DNA from 4 places in the Anoxybacillus eryuanensis genome. Region 3 is predicted to be linked to each of the others. Evidence: riboswitches for the same ligand, from Rfam matches in the RefSeq annotation. Region 3 holds a riboswitch; each other region holds the start of a gene.
The links. A riboswitch is a leader RNA that binds a small molecule or an ion and turns the genes downstream of it on or off. The one in region 3 is predicted to bind S-adenosylmethionine.
Positions count from the first base shown of each region.

Region 1: it holds a riboswitch for S-adenosylmethionine, as region 3 does, so the genes downstream of both, metK (methionine adenosyltransferase) here and HNQ84_RS02075 (bifunctional homocysteine S-methyltransferase/methylenetetrahydrofolate reductase) in region 3, are expected to answer to the same signal.
Region 2: it holds a riboswitch for S-adenosylmethionine, as region 3 does, so the genes downstream of both, HNQ84_RS11875 (methionine ABC transporter ATP-binding protein) here and HNQ84_RS02075 (bifunctional homocysteine S-methyltransferase/methylenetetrahydrofolate reductase) in region 3, are expected to answer to the same signal.
Region 4: it holds a riboswitch for S-adenosylmethionine, as region 3 does, so the genes downstream of both, mtnW (2,3-diketo-5-methylthiopentyl-1-phosphate enolase) here and HNQ84_RS02075 (bifunctional homocysteine S-methyltransferase/methylenetetrahydrofolate reductase) in region 3, are expected to answer to the same signal.

Region 1 is NZ_JBPODS010000014.1:26,498-34,646, forward strand. It holds gene asnB (asparagine synthase (glutamine-hydrolyzing)) at 1-1,338, opposite strand, end outside; gene metK (methionine adenosyltransferase) at 1,400-2,605, opposite strand; SAM riboswitch class I at 2,727-2,835, opposite strand; gene pckA (phosphoenolpyruvate carboxykinase (ATP)) at 3,010-4,596, shown strand; gene HNQ84_RS12215 (N-acetylmuramoyl-L-alanine amidase) at 4,714-5,691, shown strand; gene HNQ84_RS12220 (energy-coupling factor ABC transporter permease) at 5,741-6,709, shown strand; gene HNQ84_RS12225 (energy-coupling factor transporter transmembrane component T family protein) at 6,706-7,440, shown strand; gene HNQ84_RS12230 (energy-coupling factor ABC transporter ATP-binding protein) at 7,440-8,149, shown strand, end outside.
Region 2 is NZ_JBPODS010000013.1:42,113-50,261, reverse strand. It holds gene HNQ84_RS11885 (response regulator transcription factor) at 1-348, opposite strand, end outside; gene HNQ84_RS11880 (hypothetical protein) at 698-1,171, shown strand; SAM riboswitch class I at 1,475-1,580, shown strand; gene HNQ84_RS11875 (methionine ABC transporter ATP-binding protein) at 1,656-2,684, shown strand; gene HNQ84_RS11870 (methionine ABC transporter permease) at 2,674-3,342, shown strand; gene HNQ84_RS11865 (MetQ/NlpA family ABC transporter substrate-binding protein) at 3,360-4,184, shown strand; gene HNQ84_RS11860 (carboxymuconolactone decarboxylase family protein) at 4,256-4,600, shown strand; gene sufC (Fe-S cluster assembly ATPase SufC) at 4,784-5,563, shown strand; gene sufD (Fe-S cluster assembly protein SufD) at 5,579-6,883, shown strand; gene HNQ84_RS11845 (cysteine desulfurase) at 6,883-8,103, shown strand; gene sufU (Fe-S cluster assembly sulfur transfer protein SufU) at 8,093-8,149, shown strand, end outside.
Region 3 is NZ_JBPODS010000001.1:382,376-390,524, forward strand. It holds gene HNQ84_RS02030 (hypothetical protein) at 60-212, shown strand; gene HNQ84_RS02035 (DUF3813 domain-containing protein) at 214-387, shown strand; gene HNQ84_RS02040 (YitT family protein) at 412-1,245, opposite strand; gene HNQ84_RS02045 (DegV family protein) at 1,333-2,196, shown strand; gene HNQ84_RS02050 (DUF3941 domain-containing protein) at 2,226-2,351, shown strand; gene HNQ84_RS02055 (methyl-accepting chemotaxis protein) at 2,383-4,035, opposite strand; gene HNQ84_RS02060 (BMP family lipoprotein) at 4,048-5,013, opposite strand; gene HNQ84_RS02065 (YajQ family cyclic di-GMP-binding protein) at 5,181-5,672, shown strand; gene HNQ84_RS02070 (hypothetical protein) at 5,659-5,826, opposite strand; SAM riboswitch class I at 6,024-6,126, shown strand; gene HNQ84_RS02075 (bifunctional homocysteine S-methyltransferase/methylenetetrahydrofolate reductase) at 6,195-8,042, shown strand; gene metH (methionine synthase) at 8,035-8,149, shown strand, end outside.
Region 4 is NZ_JBPODS010000001.1:227,794-235,942, forward strand. It holds gene HNQ84_RS01225 (ATP-binding protein) at 1-1,356, shown strand, start outside; gene HNQ84_RS01230 (ZIP family metal transporter) at 1,368-2,102, shown strand; gene HNQ84_RS01235 (DMT family transporter) at 2,115-2,966, shown strand; gene HNQ84_RS01240 (1,2-dihydroxy-3-keto-5-methylthiopentene dioxygenase) at 2,975-3,511, opposite strand; gene HNQ84_RS01245 (methylthioribulose 1-phosphate dehydratase) at 3,525-4,133, opposite strand; gene HNQ84_RS01250 (2-hydroxy-3-keto-5-methylthiopentenyl-1-phosphate phosphatase) at 4,130-4,786, opposite strand; gene mtnW (2,3-diketo-5-methylthiopentyl-1-phosphate enolase) at 4,783-6,006, opposite strand; SAM riboswitch class I at 6,066-6,175, opposite strand; gene HNQ84_RS01260 (pyridoxal phosphate-dependent aminotransferase) at 6,265-7,437, opposite strand; gene HNQ84_RS01265 (carbon-nitrogen family hydrolase) at 7,536-8,149, shown strand, end outside.

The sequences.
Region 1 (8,149 bases), on a different contig from region 3:
TTTCCAATCGCTCTTGTATCCTTTTAATATAAGGGCTTTTTCTTTTTCCTCAAACATTTTTGCGTTGCCAATATATCTATCACGCAATGGTGTCGTACCGCGTTCGATAAAACTTTTTCCTTTCACTCCTTCTGGAAGAAGACGAGCGAGCATGCGTAATACGTGCTTCATCGGCTGAGGAAGATGATTAAACAGGCGTAAAGAATGTGGTTCACGGTAAATATTGTAACCTCCAAATAATTCATCTGCCCCTTCACCTGATAAAACGACCGTCACACGCTTTCTCGCTTCACGAGCGACAAAATAAAGCGGGACAGCGGCAGGATCAGCAAGCGGGTCATCCATATGCCACATAATACGTGGAAGTGCTTGTACGTATTCTTCTGGAGAAATAATATAGCTGTAATGTCGAACGTGTAGTTGATCAGCTGTTTCTTTCGCCACATCTATTTCACTAAACCCTTCTCGGGCAAATCCAACCGAAAACGTCTCGAGCTGCGGATGAAATTGTTTAGCTATCGCAACAACAAGGGAAGAATCAATCCCACCGGATAAAAAAGAACCGACAGGCACATCGCTACGCATATGCACTTCAATCGATTTGAATAGTGCATCGCGAATATCACTAATCCACTTTTCTTCTGATTGATGGATCGGCGTAAATGTTGGGGTAAAATAACGAACAAACATCGGTTGCTCGCCAATTTTTTTCTTGATATAATGCCCAGGCTTCAGTCTAAAAATATTTGCTGTCATTGTAAGTGGCTCTGGCACATATTGAAACGTTAAATAATGATGGAGTGCTTCTCTGTTGATATCTCCATCAATTGCTAATAAGAGGCTTTTCTTTTCCGAAGCAACGAGAAGACGATCATCTTCAATCGTATAAAAAAATGGCTTAATACCAAACGGATCGCGTGCAGCAAATACTATTTTTTCTTCTTTATCCCAAATGACGAAAGCAAACATACCGCGCAATTGCTGAACACAAGCCTCTTTTGTTTCAGCATATAACGCTAAAATAACTTCTGTATCTGAATGTGTCGTAAATTTATATCCTTTTTGCTCAAGTTGCTCGCGCAATTCAATATAGTTGTAGATTTCTCCATTAAAAATAATCCAATATCGATCATTTTCATAGGAAAGCGGCTGATGACCTGCCTCTAAATCAATAATGCTCAGACGACGAAAAGCAAAATGCACATGCTCATCGAAAAAATATCCTTCGTCATCTGGTCCACGATGAATAATCGCATCATTCATCTGACGAAACGTCTGTTTCCATTCACCGCATATTTGATTTGGTTGATCATATATAACCCCAACAAAGCCACACATGTTTTCACCCCGTTTCACTAACAAATAGAGAGAGCTACATGACGTAACTCTCTCCCTTTTCTTACTTCGCTAACTGTAACGCTTGTTGTTTTAATGCTTCTGCTTTATCAGTACGCTCCCAAGGAAGATCAATATCTGTGCGACCAAAGTGACCGTAAGCAGCTGTTTGTTTGTAAATTGGACGGCGAAGATCAAGCATTTTGATGATGCCTGCTGGGCGAAGGTCAAAATTGTTGCGCACCACTTCAATTAATACATCTTCAGATACTTTACCTGTGCCGAACGTATCAATGGAAATTGATACTGGTTGCGCCACACCGATCGCATACGCTAACTGCACTTCACATTTATCTGCAAGACCTGCTGCAACGATGTTTTTCGCTACGTAACGAGCGGCATATGCTGCCGAACGGTCTACTTTCGTTGGGTCTTTTCCTGAGAATGCTCCACCACCGTGACGAGCATAACCACCGTACGTGTCAACGATAATTTTGCGTCCTGTTAACCCTGCATCACCTTGTGGGCCGCCGATCACGAAACGACCTGTTGGGTTAATGAAATATTTTGTGTTTTCATCGATCAACTCCGCTGGAACAACAGGTTGAATGACATGCTCTTTAATGTTGCGTACAATTTGATCTTGTGTAATTTCTGGATGATGTTGTGTAGAAACAACGATCGTATCGATACGTACAGGTTTGCCGTTTTCATCATACTCCACTGTCACTTGCGTTTTTCCGTCTGGACGTAAATAAGGTAAGATATCTTCTTTCCGCACTTCAGCTAGACGGCGCGCAAGTTTATGTGCGAGCGAAATTGGAAGCGGCATAAGCTCTTTCGTTTCGTTGCACGCGAAGCCAAACATTAATCCTTGGTCACCTGCACCGATCGCCTCGATTTCTTCATCTGTCATTTGCCCTTCACGAGCTTCTAACGCTTTGTCAACACCCATCGCAATATCTGGAGATTGCTCATCAATTGATGTTAATACAGCGCACGTATCTGCATCAAAGCCGTATTTTGCGCGCGTATAGCCAATTTCACGAATCGTTTCACGGACAATTTTCGGAATATCTACATATGTAGATGTTGTAATTTCCCCGCTCACTAAAACAAGCCCTGTTGTTACGCTCGTTTCACACGCAACACGCGCATTTGGATCATTCGCTAAAATCGCATCTAAAATCGCATCGGAAATTTGGTCACAAATTTTATCCGGATGCCCTTCCGTTACAGATTCAGACGTAAACAGACGACGTTTAGGCATTCAAACATTCCTCCTCAATAATAATGACAAATGATACGGTACTCATCCCTCTTATTATGGTCTATCGTGAAAAAAACCTTTCCTTCAGAGGAAAGGTTTTTGCATTTGTCTGCGCCTTTCACTCTTATCGTTCAAGGGCGTTCCCTTGCCACAGGTTAGCACCTTTTCACATACGTGACGGTTGCTGGGTTTCATCGGGCCTGTCTCCCTCCACCAACTCGGGATAAGAGTATCCGTTCATCTCAGCATCATATCACATATATCATCAGCGAGTCAACGTTTTTTCTACTGTAATGATTTTGAAAATAAATTCAAGAAAAATACACGAATTAGTATGGACTATTTATTAAAATGTGTTATACTTTTTACATAAAGATAAATCAAACAAAGGTAGGTTTTGTCCAATGAATTCCATTGAACTGACAAACAAATTATCGACACTCTTACAAAGGGATGGGGTTTTTCATAACTTATCTGTACCACGACTAGTAGAGAAGGTATTAACTCGGAAAGAAGGCATTCTTACTTTATCAGGAGCGATTTGTGCAACAACAGGAAAATATACAGGTCGCTCCCCGAAAGATAAATATATTGTCGAAGAGCCATCCGTGAAACATAAAATTGATTGGGGAACTGTCAATCAGCCAATTTCTGAAGAAGTATTTGATAAACTTTACAACAAAGTAATCGACTACTTAATGACAAAAGAAGAATTGTTTGTATTTAATGGCTTCGCAGGCGCTGATCCAGCTTATCGTTTGCCGATTCAAGTTGTCAACGAATTTGCTTGGCATAACTTATTCGCCCATCAGTTGTTCATTCGTCCAACAACGGAAGAATTACAAGCGCATGAGCCACAATTTACAGTCATTTCTGCTCCAACATTTAAAGCCGATCCAGCCGTTGACGGCACGCGTTCAGAAACGTTTATTATCATCTCGTTTGAACGTCGCACTGTGCTAATTGGTGGAACAGAATATGCAGGTGAAATGAAAAAATCAATTTTCTCCGTCATGAACTTCTTATTGCCAGAGCAAGGAATCTTCCCGATGCACTGCTCAGCAAACGTAGGTCAAGAAGGCGATGTCGCGCTCTTTTTTGGTTTATCAGGGACAGGGAAAACGACGCTTTCTGCTGATCCAAACCGTCGCTTAATTGGCGATGACGAGCACGGTTGGTCAAACAACGGTGTCTTTAATATTGAAGGCGGATGTTATGCCAAGTGCATTAACTTATCACGTGAAAAAGAGCCACAAATTTTTGACGCGATTCGCTTCGGCTCGGTATTAGAAAACGTCATGATTGACCCAGATACGCGCATACCAAACTATGATGATGCGACGTTAACTGAAAATACACGTGCAGCATACCCGCTTGAAGCGATGGATAACATCGTTCAGCCAAGCGTTGCTGGTCACCCGCATACAATCGTCTTTTTAACAGCGGACGCGTTCGGGGTATTGCCACCAATTAGCAAACTCACAAAAGAGCAAGCAATGTATCATTTCTTAAGCGGGTATACAAGCAAGTTAGCGGGTACAGAGCGCGGAATTACAGCACCAGAAGCAACGTTCTCTACATGCTTCGGCTCGCCGTTTCTACCGCTTCCAGCAACACGATATGCAGACATGCTCGGACAAAAAATCGATGCTCACGACGTTCAAGTCTTTTTAGTGAACACCGGTTGGACTGGTGGTGGATACGGCGTTGGTGAACGAATGAAGCTGTCGTATACGCGCGCAATGGTGAAAGCAGCATTAGAAGGAGAGTTAAATAACGTAGAAACCATTCAAGATCCTATTTTTGGATTACACATTCCACTTCACGTCCCAGGTGTCCCTGATGAAGTGCTACAACCAAAAAGCACATGGGCGGATCAAGAAGCGTACGAACAAAAAGCAAAAGAACTTGCGGCGAAGTTCCGCGAAAACTTCAAGAAATTCAAAAACGTTGACCCACGCATTGAACAGTTCGGTGGACCAATTGGATAAACGACAAAAGCTGCCTGCTTATTCGGCAGCTTTTTTCATTTTTAATGACTTCGTACAAACCATTTTTACTATGAAACATATAGTAGTATATAGAAATGAACAAAAGGAGGATACAAAATGAATGGACTATTGGCTCTCCCGCAATTAAAAGATATACGCCATCTTCTCCCTACTCGTTCTGGACAGTCGTACAAAAAAACAACATTGCAGCAAAAAACACATATTATTATTCATCATAGTTTAACGAAAACAGGCTCGGCATTTGCGTTTGCTAATTATCATGTTAGCAAGGGGTGGCCAGGAATCGGATACCATTTTGTTATCGAACAAGACGGAACGATTCACTTTTGCAACGATTTAGAAACAATTAGTTACCATGTTGGCAACCATAACTCATACTGCATCGGCATTTGTTTAACAGGGGATTTTCGCACACAACAACCGACGAATGAACAAAAACAATCATTGAAAGCATTATACAAAACACTTGTCAGCATCTTGCCGAACTATAAAGACGTAAAAGGACATAACGAACTGAAAGGATATGAATGGAAACAATGCCCGTGCTTTAACTACTTAGAAGTACTAAATGAAAAAGAGAACGTCACTGTTCAGATCAAAGAAGAAGTAAAACAATATACCGTTCAACAAGGAGATACGTTATGGGCAATTAGCCAAAAAACAGGAGTAAGTGTAAAAACGTTACTTCGTCTAAATCCAGACATCAATCCACGAACATTACAGCCTGGCCAACAAATAATTATCGAAAAGCAAGTAAACAAGACAGAAGTCAAGCCTCCATCACAATCGACCAATCAACCACTAAAACAACAAAATCCAATCGAACAATTGATAAACAAACTTCCGAATAAAGTATTACGATACGGTGATCGTGGTGAAGACGTGCGCTTCTTACAACAAGCATTAAATGCAATCAATTTCAAATGTGGAGCAGAAGACGGGATATTCGGCAAAAAAACGTTAGATGCTGTGCAACGGGTCAATCTCATGTTTTCTGGTGGAAATAAAAATGGTGTTTATGACGAAAAGACGAAAAATTATATAGTAAGTAAGCTAAAAGAAAAAATAAAATAGCTTTTAAGCATACATCTCCCCTATAATAAAGCATGAGGGGGGATTGGCTATGCATATGGCAGATGCGCTCATTTCACCTACGGTAGGAGTGGCGATGTGGGGGGCTACAGCAGGTATAGCAAGCTACTCATTAAAAAAATTGAACATTGAAGCCGATGAAAAAAAGCTACCACTTATGGGAGTGCTCGGAGCATTTGTATTTGCCGCGCAAATGATTAACTTTGCTATTCCAGGTACAGGATCGAGCGGACATTTAGGAGGCGGACTGTTGCTCGCCGCTTTGCTCGGTCCGTATGCAGCATTTTTAACGTTATCCGTCGTTTTATTTATACAAGCACTCTTTTTTGCAGACGGTGGCCTGTTAGCTTTCGGATGTAACGTGCTTAATCTCGGCTTTTACACATGTTTTATCGCCTATCCTGTATACAAGCGGCTCATTCGTCGAACGAACATATGGTTGGCCTCCATCATTGCTGCTGTCGTTGGATTACAACTCGGTGCATTTAGTGTCGTCGTTCAAACATTGTTGTCTGGCAAAGTCGAGCTTCCATTTACAACTTTCACATTATTTATGCAACCTATTCATTTAGCGATTGGCATTGTAGAAGGAATAGCTACCGCTACTGTTATCTCCTTTGTTGCAAAAACAAAACCAGAGCTTTCGCCAACAATAGAGACGCCGATGAATCGCCTCATCGGGACGCTCGGTTTGCTCGCTCTAATGATTGGTGGCATTTTTTCATCCATCGCCTCTTCTAAGCCAGATGGATTAGAGTGGTCTATTTTTCATACGATCGGTACGGATGAACTGCATGCAACAACAGCAATTCATCACGCGTTTGAACGTCTCCAGCAATCGCTTGCTTTGCTTCCTGACTACAATCTGAAAGGCGGAGGCGCATCGATCGGATGGTTAGATATCGGGACAAGTATTTCTGGTATTATCGGTGCATTCATTGTTGCTGTAGCAATCATGGCGCCATACATTATTATTAAAAAATGGAGAAAAGAAGCGTGATCTATCCACCTATGCTAAACATTGTGCAACGACGTCATATTCATCCGCTAAGCATGCTAATTATAACGTTTACATACATCTTCGTCGTTGCCTCGTTTCATTCATATGCTTTTATTGAATTGATGCCGTTATCGCTTTACCCGATCGCCATGATCATTTTTTATCGCCTTTCCATTCGTCATATAAAACACGTACTCATCGCTTCATTGCCATTTGCTACAGCCATAGGAGTTTCGCAATTGCTTTTTATTGATGAACATATATTATTTTTTCATTGGTACATCGAAGCAAGATGGTTGGCTTTTTCTACATTTGTTTTAAAAAACACGCTTGCAATACTTGCAGCAACCGTTTTATTTTTAACTACACCGATTGAACAACTTGCTGGGGCGCTCCTTTCTTTGCGCATCCCATGCTTTCTCGTTATTCAATTACTTTTGACATATCGATACATTTTTTTATTTTTAGAGGAAGCAAAACGACTTCGTCAGGCGTACATGTTGCGAGCCCCACACCATCGCGCTATCAAATTATCTGTTTGGGGATCGCTCGTCGGACACTTACTTTTACGAACTTTCGATCGTGCTGAGCGCGTGTATGAAGCAATGACGTTGCGAGGCTTTTCTATTCAACGTATGCATATAAAAATAAAACGATGGACAACGAGAGAGATGATATACACATATGTAACGATTACATTGTTCATCGTTTATCGTTTGGTGGTCATATGATGATAAATGTATCAAATGTTTTCTACGTATATCCAGATGGTCATGAAGCCATTCGTGATCTTTCTTTTTCTGTTCAAAAGGGAGAATGCATTGGCATCATTGGGGCAAACGGTGCAGGAAAATCGACGTTATTAAAACTGCTCGTCGGATTATATACGCCCCAAAGTGGATGCATTTTCATTGACAACATGCGCATGTCGAAACAAACGTTACGACATATTCGTCAGATTGTTGGCTTTACATTTCAACAAGCAGACGATCAATTATTTATGCCGACTGTCTACGAGGATGTCGCATTTGCACTTCGCAATGACGGCATAAATGAAAATGAGGTGAAACAACGGGTAACAAATGCTTTAACAATCGTTGGCGCTATGCATTTAAAAGACCGTCCACCTTATCGTTTGTCTGAAGGGGAAAAACGGCTCGTCACTATAGCAACTGTGCTCGCAACAGAACCGAAAATTTTGCTGATGGATGAACCAACAGCGGCTCTTGATCCGAAAGCGCGGCGAACGCTCATTCACCTCGTTCAATCGTTGCCACACACAAAAATTGTAACGACACATGACCTCGACTTCGTACTTGAATGTTGTGAGCGAACGATTGTACTCGCAAACGGAACGATCGTATACGACGGACCGACAGAAAACGTGTTAACGAACGAACCGTTTTTACACGAACATCACTTAGAGCTCCCTCTTATGCT
Region 2 (8,149 bases), on a different contig from region 3:
GTGGCGAATCGCATGTGCCAAATGAGTAGAAACTTTTTCTTTTGATAATATCACGGATACACCTGCTTCATATGCACATAGAGCGAATGGTGGATAGTTGCATAGCGTAATGACATTTATCATAGGGTGTGTTTTCTTCGCACTTTTTATCCAGTCCAATACTTTTATTATGTGCATGTGCATATTTATCACAATGACATCTGGTACATGTATATGTATGAGAGTCTCTAGTGAATCAATACAAGAAATAGAACCGACAATAGTTATTCCTCTCTCTTCTTCTAATAATTTTTCCAAACCAAGCAAATAGACAGGATCGGAATCAACAAGCAATGTACGAATAGTCATGCGATTTCCCTCTCTACTCTTTTCCTAAATTCTACTTCATTTAATAAACTTTGTCATTTATTTTGAAGAAAATGGCGGATTTTCGCCAAAAAATTGGCGGAAAATACTGATTTTTTTTTTTTTTATTCTTGATAAATTGAAAATAGCTGATCAGCTATTTTTTGAAGTTAGGAGGAGCATAAGCAATGTATAAGTTAAAATAAAGAACTTCCGATTTTTATCTAAAACAGGCTAACATAGCATATCTCGGATGAGTAATCAATTAAATAAGAATTAAGATCTCTAAAATCCACGGTACTGATGTTCAACTAGCATTATGAGTAAATATACGATGTGAGGAGAAAAAGTAATGAAAATTAAATTTAAAAATTTGGTTTTAGCTACTACCCTAGCATTTGCTTTTACCCTGTCATTAGAGGGTTTTTTTGGATCGTTAATTACAACTGAAGCTAGTACTCTCCAGAAGCAAGTATATAAAGAGGGGAATGTAACAATTACAGTTACTCCTACAGTAGGGAGTTCAATAGCCAATTTAAGCAATTCAAAGTCAAAAATTACCCCACTTGATACTATCGTTCGAGGAAATAAAAAGACGAAAACAGTTCAGAGTATGTATGGTACGGTCACAATGACAGTTACTTATGATCGAAATCTAACAACTAAGACTTCTACGATTACGGGGATTTATTCTTTAGAAAACACCGACTCTTACTTGAAATTAGTTGATAAATGGTATACTTCCAGTGTTGCACAAGCCGACTACTATGACTCATTTCATAAAGTTTATGTAACGATTAGAATTACAAAAGAAGAATGTGATTAATGTATTCACTCAGCCTGTAGCTATATAGATACAATCGAAAAGTTTACCCTCATTTTTTTGGACTGAAGGGGCTGATCGAAAACGTATTAGTGTTTTGGATCAGCCCTTTACTCTTTCGCGTAAGCGGTTGTTGCTCGGTCGCCCGACATTAGCAATATAATGATTTCTTATATTGAAGTCAAAAAATGAAGTCAAAAAATTTTTTATTGACATCGTCCTTCTTTCGATGATATACTCACATTCGTAGTTCAGCATCATTCTTGAATACATTAAAACGTTAACTGAATAAAGCGTTTAAAAGAGCTCTTATCAAGAGAGGTGGAGGGATGTGCCCGATGAAACCCGGCAACCGTCAGCGCTGCTGAAATGGTGCCAATTCACACAAAGCGTTTGCTTTGAGAGATAAGAGACAGAATGGACGATTCGCGCCTTTCTGTTCTCTTGAGCAGAAAGGCTTTTTTCATGGAAGGAAGGTGACAGCAACGTGATCACATTATCGAATGTAACAAAAGTGTACAAAGCAGCAAGTGGGAATGTAACGGCAGTCGATCATGTAAACTTGCATATCGAACAAGGAGAAATTTTCGGCATCATCGGTTATAGTGGGGCAGGGAAAAGTTCCCTCATTCGATTGTTAAATGGACTAGAAAAGCCGACAAGTGGTGAAGTCATTGTCGATGGAAAAGATATGGGGAAAATTAGCGGAAAGCAGTTGCGTCAAGCGCGCCAACAAATCGGGATGATTTTCCAACATTTTAATTTACTTTGGTCGCGAACGGTGCGTGAAAACATTGCTTTTCCGTTAGAAATTGCAGGCGTGCCGAAAGAAGAACGAATGAAACGCGTCGATGAACTCGTTCAACTTGTCGGTTTGCAAGGGAGAGAACATGCGTATCCGTCACAACTGAGCGGAGGACAAAAGCAGCGCGTCGGCATTGCGCGCGCATTAGCGAACAACCCGAAAGTGTTATTATGTGATGAAGCAACGTCGGCGCTTGATCCACAAACGACCGATTCAATTTTAGATTTGCTTGTTGATATTAACAAACGCCTCGGCTTAACGATCGTATTAATTACACACGAAATGCACGTTATTCGTAAAATTTGTGATCGTGTAGCGGTAATGGAAAACGGAAAAATTGTCGAAATGGGCGAAGTGCTTCACGTGTTCCGTAAGCCAGAACAACCGATTACGAAACGATTTGTTCAGCAAGTCACAGAGCCGGAGGAAACAAAAGAAGCGATGTTGCATCTTCTTGAACGTTATCCGAACGGGAAAGTCGTTCAACTTACGTTTGTCGGCGAAGCGGCTGAGCAGCCGCTCATTACACAACTTATTCGCCAATTCGATTTGAATATAAATATTTTACAAGGGAAAATTTCACAAACGCATCACGGTTCATACGGGGTGTTGTTCATTCACTTAGATGGTGCGAATGAAGAAATTGAGCGAGCGCTCGCTTTTATTCGCCAGCAAGAAGTTGAAGTGGAGGTGTTGGCGAATGTCCAATGAACTATTTCCGAATGTCGTTTGGGAAAAAATATGGGCGGCAACGATGGAAACGTTGTATATGACCGCTATTTCTGTTGTAGCAACATTTGTGCTCGGTATTTTACTTGGGTTGTTGTTGTTTCTAACGTCTAAGGGAAACATATGGGAAAATCGTTTGATTAACGGTGTGATCGCATCGTTCGTCAATATTTTCCGTTCCATCCCGTTCATTATTTTAATTATTTTGCTCATTCCGTTTACAAAGCTCGTTGTCGGCACGATTCTTGGAGCGAATGCTGCGCTACCAGCGCTTATTATTGGTGCTGCACCGTTTTATGCACGCATGGTTGAAATTGCGCTTCGTGAAATTGATAAAGGTGTCATTGAAGCGGCAAAAGCGATGGGAGCGACGACGACAACAATCATTTGGAAAGTGCTTCTTCCAGAAGCGCTCCCTGCCCTTGTATCTGGGATTACGGTAACAGCGATCGCGCTCGTTGGTTACACAGCGATGGCAGGAGTTGTTGGTGCTGGGGGGCTTGGAAACTTAGCGTATTTAGAAGGATTTCAACGCAACAATAACGACGTCACGTTTGTTGCGACAGTGCTCATTTTAATCATCGTCTTTATTATTCAGTTTATTGGTGACTTTGTCACTTCTAAAATAGATAAACGATAAAAAGGAGGAAGAAACAGATGAAAAAATGGATTTCTCTACTTGTTGTTGCAATGGTTGTTTTAGCGCTTTCTGCTTGCGGAAAAAGCGAAAGTGCGGAAGAAAAGACGAATAAGCTTGTCGTTGGGGCATCAAACGTGCCACATGCGGAAATTTTAGAACAAGCAAAACCGATTTTAAAAGAAAAAGGTATTGAATTAGAAATTGTGACATTCCAAGATTACGTATTACCGAACAAAGCGTTAGCAGATAAAGAGTTAGATGCAAACTATTTCCAACACATTCCTTATTTAGAAGCACAAATGAAAGAACATGGCTATGACTTTGTAAATGCTGGTGGCATTCATATTGAGCCAATCGGCGTATACTCTAAAAAATATAAAAGCCTTGAAGAGCTACCAAACGGTGCGAAAATTATTATGAGCAACTCGGTTGCTGACCACGGTCGCATTTTATCGATGCTTGAAGAAAAAGGGTTAATTAAGTTAAAAGAAGGTGTCGACAAAACGAAAGCAACTGTTGATGATATCGTTGAAAATCCGAAAAATTTAGTGTTTGAAGCAGATGTCGAAGCAGGATTGCTTCCACAAGTATATAAAAACAACGAAGGAGATGCAGTATTAATTAACGCAAACTATGCGTTAGATGCTGGTTTAGATCCAGCAAAAGATCCGATTGCGGTTGAATCGCCAGAAAACAACCCATATGTGAACATTATTGCCGTTCGCAAAGGTGACGAAAAACGTAAAGAAATTCAAACGCTTGTAGAAGTATTGCAATCAAAAGATATTCAAGACTTCATTTTACAAAAGTATAATGGCGCAGTTATTCCAGCGACAAAATAAGGATGTCCAATCGGGCATCCTTTTATATTTTTTGAAAAACGACGCATGATAAAAAGGAAGGAGGAGTGCATATGTCGATGGAACAATTTTTGCACGAATATAAGCAAGGGTTAGGAACGTTTACGCAACATATGCCGAAAGTTGGGCAAACGTTTAACGCGTTTACAGAAGCATGTTTTGCAGAAGGTGAGTTGTCGAAAAAAGAAAAGCAATTGATCGCATTAGGCATTAGCGTCGCCAAACAAGATGAATATTGCACCATCTATCATACGAAAGGGTGCATTGATGAAGGAGCGACAGAAGAAGAAATATTTGAAGCGTGCGCCGTTGCGGCTGCTTTAGCGGGTGGAGCGACGATGAGCCAAGCGGTTACGCTCGTTCGGCAATGTGTTGATGAATTTACTCGCATGCATTAAAAGGATAGGGAGGTCTCCTATCCTTTTTTACATACGTGATTAAGCGAACAAACTTTAGAAACAAAAAAGTATCAAAATGCTTGCAATAAGGTTGCTAATACTTTTCATCTGTTATAAAATTGTAATGAGAATAAAATGAGAATTACGTTTTATGAATATAAGTGAAACTGGAGGTATTTTTTTATGGCAACATTAACGATTAAAGATCTTCACGTTGCAATTGACGGAAAAGAAATTTTAAAAGGTGTTAACCTTGAAATTAAAGGCGGCGAGTTTCATGCAATTATGGGACCGAACGGAACAGGAAAATCGACATTATCTGCGGCCATTATGGGTCATCCAAAATATGAAGTAACAAAAGGAAGCATTACATTAGATGGTCAAGATGTATTAGAAATGGAAGTAGACGAGCGTGCTCGTGCTGGGTTGTTTTTAGCGATGCAATATCCGAGCGAAATTAGCGGTGTGACAAATGCCGACTTCTTGCGTTCAGCGATTAATGCGCGTCGTGGAGAAGGAAACGAGATTTCATTAATGAAATTTATTCGTCAACTAGATGAAAAAATGGCGTTTTTAGAAATGAATCCAGATATGGCGCATCGTTATTTAAATGAAGGATTTTCAGGCGGAGAGAAAAAGAGAAATGAAATTTTGCAATTAATGATGTTACAACCGAAAATTGCAATTTTAGATGAAATTGACTCAGGTCTTGACATTGATGCATTAAAAGTTGTTGCAAAAGGTGTTAATGAAATGCGTAGCAGCGACTTCGGCTGTTTAATCATTACGCACTATCAGCGTTTATTAAACTATATTACACCAGATTATGTGCATGTCATGATGCAAGGACGTATTGTAAAATCTGGTGGTCCAGAGTTAGCACAACGTCTTGAGGCGGAAGGATACGATTGGATTAAAAAAGAGCTAGGCATTGAAGATGAAGTCGTTGAGCAAGAAGCGTAAGCGTTAGGAGGATTTGTGATGATTGAGACGAAACTACCATTCGACCAACAGTATGTACGCTCTTTTTCTGAAGGGCGTGGAGAACCGGACTGGCTTTTACATGTTCGCTTACAAGCTCTTGCACAAGCGGAACAACTTCCTTTACCGAAGCCAGATAAAACAAAAATTGATCGTTGGAATTTCACGCAATTTTCTACTCATCTCGTTGAAAGTGCGCCACTTTCTTCGTTAGAAGAGTTGCCAGAAGAAGTGAAAGTGCTAATCGATATCGACGAAGAGCAAAAAAACGTATATGTGCAACGCGATCATACATGTGCATACGTATCGCTTGCTGATGAATTAAAAGAAAAAGGTGTCATTTTTACAGACTTAGCGACAGCTGTCCGTGAACATAGCGAGCTTGTGCAAAAATATTTTATGGACGGCGTGAAAGTAAACGAACATCGCCTGGCTGCGCTTCATGCTGCACTTGTAAACGGCGGAATGTTTGTATACGTACCAAAGCACGTGCAAGTGAATGTGCCGTTGCAAGCGGTATATGTGCATGAAAAAGCGGAAGCGTTATTTAACCATGTCATTATTGTTGCGGACGTCGGTAGTAAAGTAACGTATGTCGAAAACTACATTTCAACATGTGAACGTTCCGAAGCGATCGTTAACATCATTGCGGAAGTGTTTGCATTAGACGACGCGCAAGTATTTTTCGGCGCCGTGGATAGTTTAGCAAAAGGGACAACGACATATGTGAACCGTCGCGGCATTACGGGGCGTCATGCACGCATTGAATGGGCGCTCGGTTTAATGAACGACGGAAACACGATTTCAGAAAACGTCACGCGCCTCATTGGCGACGGCTCATTCGGCGACACGAAGACGGTTGTGGTAAGCCGTGGAGAGCAAGTACAAAACTTTACGACAAGCGTCATCCATTACGGAAAGCATACAGAAGGCTACATTTTAAAACATGGCGTTGTGAAAGATGAAGCGACTTCCATTTTTAACGGTATTGGTAAAATTGAGCACGGGGCATCGAAATCAAACGCAGAACAAGAATCACGTGTGCTTATGTTAAGCCCAAAAGGACGCGGGGATGCGAATCCGATTTTATTAATTGACGAAGATGATGTGACAGCCGGTCATGCGGCATCTGTCGGTCGTGTTGATCCGACGCAATTGTATTATTTAATGAGCCGTGGTATTTCGAAAACGGAAGCAGAGCGATTAATTATTCATGGCTTTTTAGCGCCAGTCGTCAATGAAATTCCGATTGAACGTGTGAAAAAACAATTAATCGAAGTGATCGAAAGGAAAGTTAAATGATGAACGTAAAAGAACTTCGTCAACTATTTCCGATTTTAGATCAACAAGTAAACGGCAAGCCACTCGTTTATTTAGATAGCGCGGCGACGTCACAAAAACCGTTGTCGGTCATTGAAGCGATTGACAATTATTATCGTCAATACAATTCAAACGTTCATCGCGGCGTGCATACGCTTGGTACGAAGGCAACCGATGCATACGAAGGGGCGCGCGAAAAAGTGCGTCGCTTCATTGGTGCTGCCTCAACGGAAGAAATTATTTTTACACGCGGGACGACAACGGCGATTAATCTAGTGGCGGCAAGCTACGGTCGCGCTAACGTGCGTGAAGGCGATGAAATTGTCATTACGTACATGGAGCACCATAGCAACATCATCCCATGGCAACAAGTTGCCAGACAAACAGGGGCAACGTTAAAATACATTCCGCTTCAACCAGACGGCACGATTCGCTTAGCAGATGTGGAACAAACAGTCACGTCGAACACAAAAATTGTGGCTGTGATGCACGTATCAAACGTACTCGGTACAATTAACCCAGTAAAAGAAATTGCGCAAATCGCGCACAAAAACGGTGCCGTTGTTGTTGTTGACGGGGCGCAAAGTACGCCGCATATGAAAGTGAACGTACAGGAGCTAGATTGTGATTTTTATGCGTTTTCAGGCCATAAAATGTGCGGGCCGACAGGTATTGGCGTATTATACGGTAAAAAACGCTTACTTGAGCAAATGGAGCCTGTTGAATTTGGTGGCGAAATGATTGATTTCGTTGGTTTGTATGAGTCAACATGGAAAGAGCTTCCGTGGAAATTTGAAGGCGGCACGCCAATTATCGCAGGAGCGATTGGTTTAGGAGCTGCGATCGATTTCCTTGAACAAATTGGGTTAGATTATATTGCTGAGCATGAACATCGTTTAGCACAATATGCACTTGAACAGCTGTCAACAATTGACGGGTTAACGATTTACGGTCCGAAAGAACGGGCAGGGCTCGTGACATTTAATATTGACGGTGTTCATCCGCACGATGTTGCGACCGTTTTAGACGCTGAAGGCATTGCTGTTCGTGCTGGTCACCATTGTGCGCAGCCGCTCATGAAATGGCTCAACGTGACAGCGACTGCACGGGCAAGTTTTTACTTATACAATACGGAAGAAGAAATTGACGCACTTGTTTCAGCATTAAAGAAAACGAAGGAGTATTTTAGCTATGTCTTTTAATAGCCATTTAGATACGCTGTATCGACAAGTCATTATGGATCATTAT
Region 3 (8,149 bases):
TGTGCAAACTATATGCGACGCCATATGCGTCACAAGCGGCAAATAAGGGGGAATGTCGTGTGGGTAAACGAAATAAATCAAAACGTTTCGTTCAACAAGGTGCCGATGCCGTGTATAAACATGATGAACGCATTCCGTATCATATGACGTATGAAGAAGCGGAACGACGCAAAGCAGAAAAAGCGGATCATGCAAATCTTGGGGGCTTTTAATATGGGGAATCCGTTATTTCAACAAGCGAAAAAAGCGGTTGCCAAAGCAAAAGAAGAGCGCACTGAACGTGCCATCGCTGTCGCCAAAAATACGCTCTCATCCGCTTTTGCGAACGCCAACGACGCCGAGCGAAGACAACTACACGATTTACAAGATGAACTCGATACGTTGTAAAAAGCTGCGCAGCGTGCGCAGCTTTTACTCTTTTCGGAAAAACCCGACGACTTCTGTCGTTTGCATGATGTTCGTGAACGCCTTCGGGTCGACTTCTTTAATAATGCGTTTTAAATCAAACAACTCATAACGTGTAATGACAATCATTAACATATCTTTATCCTCATTTAAAAATGCACCTTTTGCTGGAATGACAGTAATGCCTCGAATCATTTGCGATTTGATCGCTTGTTTCATCTCTTCCCCTTTTGTCGTAATAATAAGCGCGGTTAATTTTTGATGGCGCGTATGAATCGCATCAATGACGCGCGTTGTCACATATAACGTCACGAGCGTATATAACGCCTTCTCCCAACCGTACATATATCCAGCCGTTAAAATAATAATCGAGTTGAGCGCAAAAATGTACGTCCCAACAGATCGATCGTTTACGCGCGACAACACGAGTGCAATAATGTCTAATCCTCCTGTCGACGCCCCCCATTTTAACGTCCAACCCGTTCCGACAGCCGCAATGACCCCACCGAATACCGCATTTAATAAAATGTCTTCAGAAAGCGAACGAACGGGAATAAGTTCGAGAAATAGCGACATAAATACAACACTCAAAAAGCTATAAAACGTAAAGGACTTCCCTACTTTTTTCCATCCTAAAATAGCGACAGGAATGTTAAATAAAAAAAGCAACAAACCTGTCGAAATCGCATAAGGTGTGTAGTCGCCGACAACTTTAGAAATAAGCTGTGCAGCTCCAGCAAACCCACTCGTATATACGTTCGCTGGAATTAAAAATAAATTCATGCCGATGGCGTTTAATAATCCACCGATGATCACGACAAATAGTTTTTTTACGTCCACAGAACATCCTCCTACAAAGCACTAAGATTGTTTTTTTTCATCATAATCGCTACACTTAAAATAAGTACATACATAGGGGTGATGGAAATGAATATTAAAATTATAGCGGATAGCGGGTGCGATTTGCCACTTTCTTTTATACAAGAAAAACAAATTGCTTTTTTACCGTTAGCTGTACATATAAACGACCGCGACTACGACGACCAACTAACCGTTCAACCAAAGCAAGTGTACGATGCGATGCGCAATGGAGACGTGCCGAAAACGTCGCAGGCGAAACCGTCACAAATGGAAGAGCTATTTACGACATTCGCCAAAGAAAACATCCCTGCTATTTATATTGCCTTTTCCTCTGCTTTATCTGGTACGTATCAAACAGCTGCCATGATAAAAAACGATGTGCTTGAACAATACCCTCACGCAAAATTGACGGTCATCGACTCGAAATGCGCCTCACTCGGGCTTGGACTTGTCGTAAAAAAAGCGGTTGAACTAGCTGAAAGCGACATGTCGTATGAACATGTCGTGACAACCATTGAAACGTATTGTCGCCATATGGAACATATTTTTACGGTCGATGATTTGCAATATTTAGCACGTGGCGGGCGCGTCAGCAAAACAGCCGCGTTTGTCGGTGGAGTATTAAACATTAAACCTCTTCTTCACGTCGAGGACGGAAAATTAATTCCGATTGAAAAAGTACGCGGACGGAAAAAAGTACTGAAGCGCATGGTCGAACTCATGCAAGAACGCGGAGCAGACGTGCAAAACCAGCTCATCGGCATTAGTCACGGCGACGATGAACAAACGGCGCTCGAACTAAAAGCGATGATTGAAGAAACGTTCGGTTGTAAACAATTTTTCATTTCTGAAATTGGCGGCGCCATCGGAGCGCATGCTGGTCCAGGCACGATCGCCCTCTTTTTCTTGAATAAACAACTCGAGCAATGATTACACTACTTTTCAAAGGGGGCAAGAATATGACGAGCGATAACGACAAAAAAGCAAAAGACAATAATGCCAAACGACACGAAAAAAATATGGAGCGCGAAAAAAACCGTCAATCTGGCAAACGCGCCTACTCAAAAGAAACGAATCATTTGTAAAGAAAAAGATGCTCGCGCGGAGCATCTTTTTCTATTTCATTTGAAACTTTGCCATCGTCCGTTGTAAATCATCGGTAAGTTGACGCAACGTCGTCACTTTTTCGCTCATTTTTTTGAACGCTTCTAACTGCTCCACCATCGACGCGGCAATTTCTTCGCTGCCTGCTGCCGATTGTTCAACGACCGCACTAATGCTTTCAACGTTTTGCAAGACGTTTTTGCCAAGTTCTTTCGATTCATTCATGCCGATGACAAGCGCTTGAATATCAGTCGTAATATGGTGTACTTTGTTCTCAATGGCACTAAACGCCTCCGTCGTCGTTTCAATGGCTTTCGTTTGTGCTTCAGCAATATCTACCCCACGACGAACGGCTTCGGTGACGTTCGTTAACCCCGATTGAATGAGATGAACCATCTCAAAAATTTGGCTTGTCGCTTTCGATGATTCTTCCGCAAGTTTGCGCACTTCTTCAGCGACAACCGCAAACCCTTTTCCTGCTTCTCCTGCCCGCGCTGCTTCAATCGCCGCATTCAACGCCAATAAGTTCGTTTGCGTCGCAATGTCGGATACTGCTTTTGCCATATCTTCGATTTTTCTTGCATACGTCGCAAACTGTTCCGTCGATTGTTCAATGGAGGCAGTCGCTTGTGCATTTTCGTCAATAAACGCTTTTTGTTCCGCTAACGCCGCTTGACCGTGAACAATCGCTTCGACCGCTTCATCGCTATAACGAGCCGTTTGTTCGGTGCGCCCTACGTTTTCTTGTACAGTATGTTCCATTCGTTCAATGAGTTGTACCGCATGTTGTAAGTCTTCAGAAATGCTTTGCGCTCCAGCGGACAATTCGTTTGTTGATACAGCTACTTGATTATTAATTTCTGTTAACGTTTTTGTTTCCTCATCAATTTCTTTCGCAAACGTCTCCACTTGCTTGCTTACTGTATCAACCGATTGAAGCAAGCTATTCAGCTGATCAGCCATCGTTGCAAATGCCTCATTTAAATCAGCAAGCTCGTCTCTCCCGCTATACTTCACAGTCTCAATGCGCAAATCGCCGCTTGCAATTCGTTTCGCATTTTCAGCGATTTTTCTTAGCGGCACCGTAATTTTTTGTGTTAGTCTAAATCCGCTAAATCCTGCAAACAATAACACCACTGCAATCGCAACAATTGAAATCGTAATGACGCCTGAAATTTGTTTTTGTAACGTTTGTTGCATGTACGTATAATATTCGCTCACATATGCGTTGACGACATATATGTCGTTCAATACCCCTTCTGCTCGCATCGATTGGCGGCGAATTTCTGCTACGTTCCGCGCATCAAGTGCCGCTTTCGATTCTTTTGCTAGCACGTCAAATTTTTTATTCGCTTGTTCAAGTGCAGCACGAATGTACGATTGAGTCAGTCCTTTATTTAATACGCGAAGCAACTTTTCTGATTCTTCAAGATGAATGAATACTTCTTGTTTATTTCCTTCTGTTGGACTATACGCATAGTTGCTTAAACTTTGTTTCGTTGCTTTCAGCTCTGCTTGCAAATGTTGCGCCTTCATCATAAGCGGCACGAAATCTTGGTTGGACGATTGAATCGAAAGCATATTTATAATAATAAACACAATAATAGCGCCGGCAATGACTGGCGTTGCTAATGAATGAAATAATAATCGTTGTTTAATCGACATCGTATCCCTCCTTTATTGCGTGATGCCGTTTGTCGCTTTTTCTTTCCATTTTTCAAGCGTCGCCTGTTGCTCTGGACTGAGCGTCACGACACGAATCGGTGCTAAATCGACGCCGTTTTCTTTTAACCCAAGTTCGACCGTTCCTTTTGGCACTTCTTTCTTTTCAACATACTGTTTAATGACCGTATATAAAGCAACATCTACATTTTTTAACATCGATGTGACCACCGCTTTTTCCGCATAAAAATATTGGTCGCTATCGACACCGATCGCGTACTTTTTGTTCATCTCCGCCTCGCGTAGCACCCCGACACCTGTAAACCCAGCCGCCGCATACAACACATCTGCGCCGTTGGCAATCATTTGTTTGGCAATTTGTGCTCCAAGCTTGTCATCACCGAAATTGCCGGCATACACTTCTTGCACGTTTGCTTCTGGCTTCACCGCTTTTACCCCTTGAATAAAGCCGTTCGCAAACTTCCGAATCAATGGCACATCCGCTCCACCAACGAAGCCGACGTTGTTTGTTTTCGTCAGCATGGCTGCGACAACACCTGCTAAAAAGCTCCCTTCATCTTCTTTAAACGTAATGGACGTAATGTTTGGGAGGTCAGATACCGCGTCAATTAATATAAATTGCTGTTTCGGATATTTTTTGGCGACTTTTTCTAAATCTTGTTGCACCATAAAACCGAGTCCGATGACGAGATCGTTTCCTGCTTCAACGAGTTCTGTTAACCCTTTTTCATACGTTCCTGTTTCTTTTAACTCACGGTAGTCAAAAAAGATGCCGAGCTCATCTCTCGCTTTCATTAACCCTTGAAATGCCGAGTCGCTAAACGATTGATCGCCAAGTCCAACGTCTGATAACATAATTCCCACTTTTATTCGCTCTTTCGGCTGAAAGGAGCTCGTTTGTGAACACCCAGCGGCAAGCAACAAAACAAATGCCATCATGAGTGAAATCATTTTTTTCATAAAATTCCCTCATCTCCTTATCTTTCGATCAAATCTCACTTCATTTATTATATCGACAACATTCGACAGTTTGTTTACTTTTTATATATAAAGATTTTGTAAAGTTGTTCATATGTCAACAATCGACTATAATGGAAACACAACGAATTTATATTGAGGTGATGTATATGTCAAAAGAAAGTTCATTTGATATTGTGTCGAAAGTCGATTTGTCAGAAGTAACAAACGCCGTCAACATCGCGTTAAAAGAAATTCAAAACCGCTATGATTTTAAAGGAAGCAAAAGCGACATTTCACTTGAAAAAGATGAACTCATTTTAATTTCTGACGATGAATTTAAGCTCGAGCAACTCAAAGACGTGCTCATCGGCAAGCTCATTAAGCGCGGTGTGCCAACGAAAAACATTCAATACGGAAAAATTGAACCCGCCTCTGGCGGAACGGTGCGCCAACGTGCCAAACTCGTTCAAGGCATCGACAAAGACAATGCGAAAAAAATTAACACAATCATTAAAAATACAGGTTTAAAAGTAAAAAGTCAAATTCAAGAAGACCAAATTCGCGTCAGCGGCAAAAGTAAAGACGATCTACAAAAAGTGATTGCCGCCATTCGCGAAGCAGACTTGCCAATCGACGTCCAATTCGTCAACTATCGTTAAGAAGGCGCACAGCCTTCTTTTTTAAAAAGATAAATAAGTTAGAAATTTCAGATATATAAAACTGTCTAGCTCCAAGCGCCATCGGCTCGAATCGCTCCACCCCTTCTTTCGGCGGCAACACATTGAGTTTGCGTCCTTGAAATATCCCACGCAAGCCAAAGCTTTGATTTGGATGAGCCTCCTCGGTGGGGCTTGTGCGCTCTTCGTGGAGCCAAGGATGGCGACATTTCGCCGTTGCCCGCAGGATGCGGGCTGCCTTTAGGCGAAATTGGGGCGCTTTGCGCTTTTCCGATTAAAAATAGTTGAATATTTCTAAAAAATCAGTTACATTTATGAGTAACTTCATATAACATCTTATCGAGAGAAGGGGAGGGACTGGCCCGATGAACCTTCAGCAACCTGACGATCGTCAAGGTGCTAAGTCCAGACAAGCGATTCGCTTGGAAGATAAGAAGGAGCGCACAACGTCTTCTTCTTATGGAGAAGACTTTTTTAGTTTGAAAAAGAAACGGAGGAATGGACGTGGGACTGTTAGACGATTTAAAACAACGCATCGTCATCGCCGATGGAGCGATGGGGACATTATTATATGCGCACGGCATCGATCGTTGTTTTGAAGAATTAAACGTAACAAAACCGGAAGAAATCGTTCATATTCACGAAGCGTATATCGAAGCAGGCGCTGAAGTGATCCAAACGAACACATATGGCGCCAACTATGTAAAACTTGCTCGCTACGGCTTGCAAGACGATGTCAAAGAAATCAATAAAGCGGCTGTCCAACTTGCCAAACAAGCCTCAAAAGGACGCGCCTACGTGCTCGGTACGATCGGAGGATTGCGCAGCACAAACAAAAGCACGATTTCGCTTGAAGAAGTGAAACGGACGTTCCGTGAACAGCTGTATGTGTTGTTAGACGAAGAAGTTGACGGACTTTTACTTGAAACGTATTACGATTTCGAAGAATTGCAAACCGTTCTTTCCATCGCTCGGAAAGAAACGACGTTGCCGATCATCGCCCACGTCACGCTTCATGACATTGGCGTCTTGCAGCACGGCATACCGCTTGCTGAAGCGCTTCGTCAGTTAGAACTACTTGGCGCCGATGTCGTCGGCTTAAACTGTCATCTCGGTCCATATCATATGTTGCGTTCGCTCGAAGAAGTGCCGATTCCAACGCGCGCCTTTTTATCGGTGTACCCGAACGCGAGCTTGCCACAATACCGCGACGGACGATTCATTTACGAAACGAGCGAACAATATTTTGAAGAAACAGCCCGCGCGTTTCGTGATCAAGGAGTACGACTCATTGGTGGCTGTTGTGGCACGACGCCAAAACATATTGCCGCGATTGCTCGCGCCCTTCCCGATCGCACACCTGTATATAAAAAAGAAGTAAAACAACGACATACAATCGTCGTTCAAGAAGCAGAACAAACGAAAGAGCCTTCCCTCGCCGACATCGCACGCACACGACGTTCGATTATCGTTGAGCTCGATCCGCCAAAAAAACTCGGCTTAACGAATTTTTTAGAAGGCGCAAAAGCGTTAAAAGAAGCACATATTGATGCGCTAACGCTTGCCGACAACTCGCTTGCGACACCGCGCATTAGCAACGTCGCCGTCGGAACGATCGTCAAACAACAGCTAAATATGCGCCCACTTATTCATATTACATGCCGTGACCGCAACTTAATCGGCTTGCAGTCGCATTTAATGGGGCTTCATACGCTCGGCATGACCGACGTGCTCGCTTTAACCGGTGATCCGTCCAAAGTCGGCGATTTTCCAGGCGCAACGTCCGTATACGATTTATCATCATTTGACCTCATTTCATTAATTCGGCAATTTAACGAAGGGCTTTCGTATTCAGGTAAACCGCTCGGACAAAAAACGAACTTTTCCATCGCTGCGGCCTTTAACCCGAATGTGCGCCATTTAGATAAAGCAGTGAAACGGCTAGAGAAAAAAATCGAATGCGGTGCGCACTACTTTTTAACACAACCGCTGTATAGCGAAAAACAAATCGAAGACGTATATGAAGCGACAAAACATTTACCAACGCCGATTTACATCGGCATTATGCCGCTCACAAGCGCGCGCAACGCGGACTTTTTACATCATGAAGTGCCAGGCATTACGCTGTCAGACGACATTCGTGCCCGCATGGCTGCGTGCGCCAACAATCCTGTTCAATCAACAAAAGAAGGCTTGGCGATCGCTAAATCACTCATCGACGCCGCATTCGATTTATTCCGCGGTATCTATTTAATTACGCCATTTTTACGCTACGACATGACGGTCGAACTCGTTCGCTACATTCATGAAAAAGAGCGGCTCACAAAAGAAAGGACGGTTTACTATGGCTAGTTTGTTTGAACAGCTGGAGAAAAAGATTTTAATTATTGACGGTGCGATGGGAACGATGATTCAATCGGCAAACTTAACAGCGGACGATTTTGGCGGTGAAGCGTACG
Region 4 (8,149 bases), 150 kb from region 3:
GTAGGGAGCGCATGGATTGTGCTTTGGCAAGATGAACAACAACAGCAGCAACTCGTCGAAGAAACGCGTCTGTTTGCGAATATACATAAAAACGATTTAGATCGCTTTCTTTCGGAAACGACAGCTCGACTGGAAACGTTAGCGCTCATCATAAGCAAACATATGGCCATGTTAAAAGAAGAAGAAATTCATGACATCTTGCATGACATGCAAAAACAAGACGTTCGTTTTGAACGCATCTCCTTTTTTTCGGAAAGTACAACTGCGGCAATGCAGTTAGCAAAAATAACAAAACGGACGGTCATCGACAGCCATCATACGACGACGATCGTCACACCCATTATATATGAAAAAACAAATGAAACAGCTGGCTTTTTAGTAGCCAAGTTACGGACAAATTATATACAAAATCGTATGAAAATTATTTACCCAGATGCTTCGTTTCGCTTATACGATGAGAACGGTGCTATCCTGATGTCAACAAATCAACTTCGTCCGTCGAAACAAACGGTGACCGTTCAGTTAAATCATGCGCCATGGGTGATCGAAGCCAATGTGCCGCACGTCAGCCTAAAACAAAACATCCGTGCTTCGCTTCCATATATTTTATCGCTCATTATTGCTATACATATCATTTGGTTATTCATTCAATATTGGCTGCTTAAGCGGCAAACGATGATCGAGCGCATGGAAACAGAAGCACAAAAGCTTGAGTTAGTCGGCACGCTCGCTGCGAGTACGGCACACGAAATTCGCAATCCGCTCGCTGGCATTAAAGGGTTTATTCAATTATTAAGTGAAAAACATAAAGATAACGAATCACAGCTTTATTTTTCCGTTATTCAAAACGAAATTACACGCATTAACGACATCGTGAATGAATTTTTAATTCTCGGCAAACCAACAGCGCAAAAACTTGAAACGTGCGATCTCAACTCCATTGTTCAAAGCATTCATCCGATGATCGAGTCGCAAGCACATTTACATAACGTCGTCTATACGTTTCATCGTGCCGATGTGCCGCTGCCGATTCGCTGTTCAAAAGATCATTTAAAACAAGTCATACTCAATTTAGCAAAAAACGCAATCGAAGCGATGTCACGTGGCGGACAACTGACCATTTCTCTTACGAAACAAAACGATTGGGCGGTGTTGCACGTCGCTGATACAGGTTGCGGCATGCCAAAGCATGTGAAAGACAAACTGTTTCAACCGTTTGTCACATCGAAACAAACGGGAACAGGGCTTGGGCTCGTCATATGTAAACGTATCATCGATATGCACGAAGGGACAATCGACATTCATAGTATAGAAGAGAAAGGAACGACGATTACCGTTCGCCTTCCTTTAAAATAGGAGGTGGAAACATGTTTGACATGCTTGTCGGCAGTACGTTATCCGCGCTAGCGACAGGGGCTGGCGCTGTTCCGATTTTATTTTTGTCGCGCTCATTAACGCACAAATGGCGCGATATGTTGCTTGCTTTTACAGCTGGCATTATGATGGCCGCATCGATGCTCGGATTAATTCCAGAGGCTCTTTCTTCTGGCACATTTTTTTCCCTTGCGATCGGATTATGCGTTGGGGTATTTACGTTAACGTTTCTTGAAAACATCGTACCGCATATCGATTTAACCCATACAAAAAGCGGCATGAAGATGGATCAAAAAGCGTTGCTTGTGCTTGCGGCCATTACGCTTCATAACATTCCAGAAGGGTTATCCGTTGGCGTCAGCTACGCCTCTGGGGAACAAAACCATATCGGTGATTTAATTGCGCTAGCGATCGGCTTTCAAAACGCACCTGAAGGATTGCTCGTTGCGCTTTTTTTATTTAACCAACATATATCAAAAGGAAAAGCGTTTTTTATGGCAACAGGGACGGGGCTCATTGAACTTGTCGCCTCTGTCATCGGCTTTTATTTAACGGCGGTCGTTCAGTCGCTCGTTCCGTACGGATTAGCGTTTGCTGCTGGGGCGATGCTATTTATTATTTATAAAGAGTTAATCCCTGAAAGCCATGGGGATGGAAATGAAAAATCGTCAACGTATGCCTTCATTATCGGGCTGTTAGTCATGGTGTTTTTAATTGAAACGTTTTAAAGGATGATGAACATGTCGAAATATTATATGCTTCTTTTATTGACAAGCGCCTTATGGGGAGGCAACTTTGTCGCAAGCAAACTGCTTGTTGCACACGCCTCTCCGCTTTCGTTAACGTTTATTCGTTGGACGATCGCCGTCCTTTTTTTATTTCCAATCGTGTTGAAAAAAGAACGATCCGTTCGTTTACAAAAACAAAGTATCGTACCGCTTATTGCGATGGGGCTTTCAGGCGTCGTCTTATTTAACGTTTTTATGTTTCAAGCGCTTGAACATACATCTGCTGATCATGTCGGGTTAATTTCGACATTAAATCCGATCGCGATTGCGCTTGTGGCATACGCCGTTTACCGCGATAAACTTACGATTCGACAATGGCTGGCCATGGTTCTCTCCCTGATCGGCGTGCTGATCGTGATGACGCATGGACAACTTCATCGCCTATCGGACATCAACGTCGGGGATATATGGATGGTTGCCGCAGTCATCATTTGGGGCGTCTATTCCGCTTGCGCAAAAGCGGTTATGAAGTCGTATTCCCCGCTTGCGGCAACGTTTTGGTCCGGCGTCTTTGGCGTCATCGGATTGTTGCCGTTTCTTTCTTCTTTTTCAATTCATGATGTCAACATCTCGTTTGTATTGGCCATTTTATATACGAGCGTCGGAGCGACGGTGCTTGCGATGTTTCTTTGGAACGTCGGCGTGAAACAAGTCGGTGCCACAACCGCGGGGATGTTTTTAAATTTCAATCCGCTTTTTACTGCGCTGTTTGCGTACATATTACTTGGCGAAATGTTCACCGCACCGCAATGGATCGGTTCATTCATTACGATTGCAGGCGTCATTTTATTCACAAAAAAATAGAAGGGGTGTTACGCCCCTTCTTTTTCCTCGTATGGATGTGCTACCCAACCAGATGGATCAATAAACAACCGAACGGCAACAACTTGGCGGTCGTCCATTAATGTAAAGAAATGTGGGTTTCCTTCTGGAACAGAAATGACATCGCCCGCTTCAAGTTCAACATCAAAGTAGCCTGTTTGTTCATCACCTTTAATAACGAAAATGCCATGACCAGCAACAATCGCCCGCACTTCGTCTTCCGTATGCGTATGCACCTGTTCAAATTTTTTCAATAGCTCTTCTAAATTTGGCGTTTGTTCGCAGAGGGCAACAACATCCCACGCTTGATAGCCTCTTCGTTTTGCTAAATCTTCAATTTCGGATTGAAACGTTGCTAAAATGTGCGCTTTTTCTTCGTCTGTTAATACAAATTTGTTTTGTAGATGAGCGGGAAGTTTCCTTGCATCCCAATGTTCATATAACACTCCTTGCTTATTTAAAAACGCTGCCACGTTTTCCTTTCCTTCAATTACTTCACCTGTGTTGCGCACTTTAATGACTGCCATACCATACTCCCCCTTATCGTTTTAAAAGTAATAATTTTACATAGTACTGACATAAAAACTCGCAAGCTTCTAAAAACTTTTTCGCTTCAAACGCATCTTTTCCCCATACGGTCACGCCGTGGTTGCGAATAAGCACCGCCCCTCGATCTTCATGGACATGGTCGGCGAACGCTTTTGCTAACGTCGGAATATGGGCGAAATTCGGAATAATCGGAATGCGAAACGCCGCATCTTCTTCCCATAATCCGAACGCTTTAATGATTTCTTGATTGGTAAAAACGACTTCCCCTTCGTCGCCGTACCATTCCGAAATAATGTTGTTGTCAACGGTATGAACATGAAGCACACAACCGGCGTTCGTTTTATTGTAAATTTTAACGTGAAGAAGCGTCTCGGCTGACGGTTTCAAGTGCGTCGCCTCCGCTGGCTGTCCGTCTGCTCCGACAAGTAAAAAATCTTCCGGTGTTTCTTTTCGTTTATCTTTTCCGCTCGCAGTGACAAGAAACGTAAGCGGCTCATCGCTCACTTTTATCGACAAGTTGCCACTCGTCGCCATAAACCAGTCGCGCGCCGCCAGCTCTCGTTTCACCTCGGCAAGCTCTGCCCATTTTTGTTGTCTCACGCGACCACCTCGCTTTCTTTTAACACGTCAATGACATCATAAAACGTCGTAAACGGCGTATGCGGCAAGTGGAGCTCACGGCATTTTTCAAGTAAAAAGTCGCGCGCCATGACGTGATCGGCTAGTTTGGCCGCTGCCAAGTCGGTAATGGAGTCGCCAATGACGATCGTTTTTGCCCCTTTTGGCGCAAGTTTTCGAAGAAGCGACGGCTTGCAGCAGCCACATCCGTTTTGACAATGTTCATCGCACGCATACGGCCACGTAATGCGGATCGTTTCCCCGCTAAAATCGGCGCTGTTACAAAAAATGCGCTCTTTTTCAACGAGTCCGTGAAGAAGTGGATACACGAAAAAGTCAATGCCGCCGCTCACAATATAAAGCGGGATTTGTCGTTCGTTCGTAAATGCAACAAAGTCGGAAAATCCGTCGCGAATGCGCGCGGTGTCAAGTAAAAATTGCACGATGTCTTCTTTCAGCGTCGTCGGCAACAACGAAAACATCCGACCGACCCCTTGTTGTACGGAACATCTTTGCGCAAGTATATCGTCTTTGATCGCTTCCCACTCCGGCGGAGCAAACTGTTTCATAAGCGCAATAATGTTATCGTTTAACGTAATCGTTCCGTCAAAGTCGCAAAAAATGATCGGCCTCATGATGCGCTCCCCCATAAGTCAAGCGCTTGTTGCAACGCTTCGTTTTCTTTTGCTGCGTCATGAAGCGAACGCCCAGCGAGCACCGCTTCTACTGCGGCACGAAACGCTTGCCCACCGCCAACCGCTCCGCTCGGATGCCCGTGCACGCCACCGCCTGCGTTAATGATGGAGTCGATGCCAAAGTCGCGCACAAGAAGCGGCACAAGCCCCGGATGAATGCCGGCAGATGGGACAGGAAACGCGCGCAAAAATGGTTCTTCTTTCGTTAATTCATTAGCGATCGCAAGCGTCTGTTCTTTTTCAAGCGCGACGCTTCCGTACGGTGATGGAAAGAGCGAAAAGTCCGCCCCTGCCATGCGCAACAGTTTTCCAAGAAGCAAAGCGTAGCTTACGCCATATACGCGCGATGAGGCGATCGCTCCGCTAAATGACGGATGCGCCATAATCGGCAAACGAATGTCATCATCTTCACGAAGCGCTTGCAACACATCAAGCCCATATGTAAACACGTTAAACAATAATACGTCCGCGCCAAGCTCCGCTGCTTTCTTCGCTTTTTCTTTTAACTGAAACGTTTTTCCGGTTAAGTTCACCGCATATAACGTCCGATGCCCTGTTTGTTCGTACACTTCCTGAAGCGCCTGTTTTCCTGCCACGATGCGCTTGTCAAACGGTGTGAGGTCGTTGTCAAATAAAATTTCATCGTCTTTCACAAGATCAACGCCGCCGAGCGCTTGTAGCTTCAATTGTTCAGTGACGTATCGTAAATCGCGCCCGATGACCGCTTTAAAAATGCTCATGACAAGCGGACGGTGAAAGACGCCAAGTTTTTCGCGAATGCCGTCAATGCCAAAGCGCGGACCAGGGAATGCGCGCTTCAGTTCGTCGGAAAACGTTAAGTCAATCAGTTTAATCGTTCCGTCAAGCGACAATTTGCCAAATGTCGTTGTCAAAATGGCAGGCAAATCGGCACTAAAATTGACGCTCGGATACGAAATGCGCACAAGCGCGCGTTTTAGTCTTTTTCCAAAAAACGTATTGACACGCTCGTCTTCCTCTAGCTCTTCAATCGACTGAACGATGCCTTTATGTTTTTTTAACTGTTCTTGTTCCAGTTGCGGTAAATCAGTCCACGACCCGATGGTCAGTCCAAGCGCGATACCTTCTGCTTTTTTCGCTAAATCTTTGTCGTCATGAATCAAATATGTTGCGGTAATCATATGTCCACCCCTTTACAAATAAAAAACCTCTTCATAAGAAGAGGCTAATTGTTCGTCTCTTCTTATCTCTCAGCGTATTGCTGCGAGAATTAGCACCGTGCTTAAACAGCTGTTTAAGTCGGTTGCCGGGCTTCATCGGGCTCGTCCCTCCGCCTACTCTTGATAAGAATTTGTAATGTATTTAATTTTTTGAACAGTTCGTTTTTCATAAATTTACTTCGGATTATGACAGCACATGTTGCATTTGTCAATCATTTTTTAAAAAAGTTGCAGTTGCCCGATGCGCCAAGCCGCTTCTTTTAATCTTTCTTCGCTTGTCAATAGCCCTGTGCGCACATACCCTTCCCCATGTTCACCAAACCCGATCCCCGGAGCGACCGCCACGTGCGCTTGTTTAAGCAACAGATCGGCAAACGTCTCAGACGTATAGCCGTTTGGCACCGGAAGCCAAGCGAAAAACGAACCTGATGGCGCTTGGACGTTCCAACCGATGTCACGTAAAGCGTGAACAAACGTATTTCGTCTTGCTTCATACGTGGCGACAAGCTCAGCGACGCATTGTTGCGACTCGAGTAGCGCAACTGCTGCCGCTTCTTGAATAGCACCGAACATGCTGACGTACAAATGGTCTTGGAGCACGTTGATCGCTTCAATCATGCTTTCGTTGCCGACCGCAAAGCCGATGCGCCACCCTGCCATATTGTACGTTTTCGAAAACGTATAAATTTCAATGCCGACGTCTTTTGCCCCTTCGACTTGTAAAAAGCTGACCGGCTTTTTCCCATCAAAGCCAATCGCTCCGTATGCGAAATCGTGCACGACAGCGATATGATGTTTTTCCGCAAATGAAACCGTTTCTTGAAAAAACGATTCCGTTGCTGTCGCGCCTGTCGGATTGTTCGGATAGTTTAAAAACATTAATTTTGCCTCGCGAACGACGTCTTTCGGTAGCTCATCGTAGTTTGGCAAAAAACTGTTTTCCGCCCGTAGCGGCATCATTTCCATGCGCGCCCGCGCAAGCACGACTCCCGACCAATAGTCCGGATAACCGGGATCGGGAACGAGCACCACGTCTCCCGGGTTTAATAAACAAAGCGGCATTTCGACAAGCCCAGCTTTTCCGCCAAATAAAATGGCGACTTCTTTTTCTGGGTCAATCGTCACCCCGTATTCGCGCTCGTAAAACGTAGCGACCGCCTCTTTTACAAACGAATAGCCGCGAAATGGTGAATATTTATGATACATCGGCTTTGCCACCGCCTGTTGCATCGCGCTCACAATATGCGCCGGCGTCGGCTGATCGGGATTTCCTTGTCCGAGATTAATGACATCGTGCCCTTCAGCAATGACCGCATTCACTTTTTGCACAAGCGACGCAAAAAATTGCTTCGGTAGTTGTTGTAACACGTTCGATTGTGGAAATATGTTCATTTTTTTCACACCTACTTCACAAAAAGGTTGAAATTCTAGTCAAGTATCATATATCGTAAAAATCAAAATGTAAAGAAAATTTTTTAGAGGTGAATGATATGAACATCGCTTGCATACAAATGGACATTGCGTTTGGAGCACCCGAAAAAAATAAACAAACGGTTATGCGATACATCGAACAAATCGCTCGTGACGTTGACGTCGTCGTTTTGCCTGAACTATGGACGACAGGCTATGATTTAACGAGATTAACAGACATCGCTGACGAAAACGGCGAAGAAACAAAAGCGTTTCTCGCATCCGTTGCGCGCACGTACGATGTACATATCGTCGGCGGATCGGTCGCGAAAAAAACGAACGAACGAATGACAAATACGATGTATGTCGTCAATCGAAACGGCGACGTCGTTGGCGAATATAGTAAACTTCATTTGTTCCAATTGATGGATGAGCATTTGTATTTGCAAGCTGGAGAAACGATGGGGCTATTTTCGCTCGATGAAACGACGTGTGCCGGCGTCGTTTGTTACGACATTCGTTTTCCAGAATGGATTCGCGCGCATGCGCTACATGGCGCAGAAGTATTGTTTGTCGTCGCCGAATGGCCACTTTCTCGTCTTCATCATTGGCGTACGCTATTAACGGCGCGGGCAATTGAAAATCAATGTTACGTCGTCGCTTGCAATCGCGCGGGAAAAGACCCGAACAACGA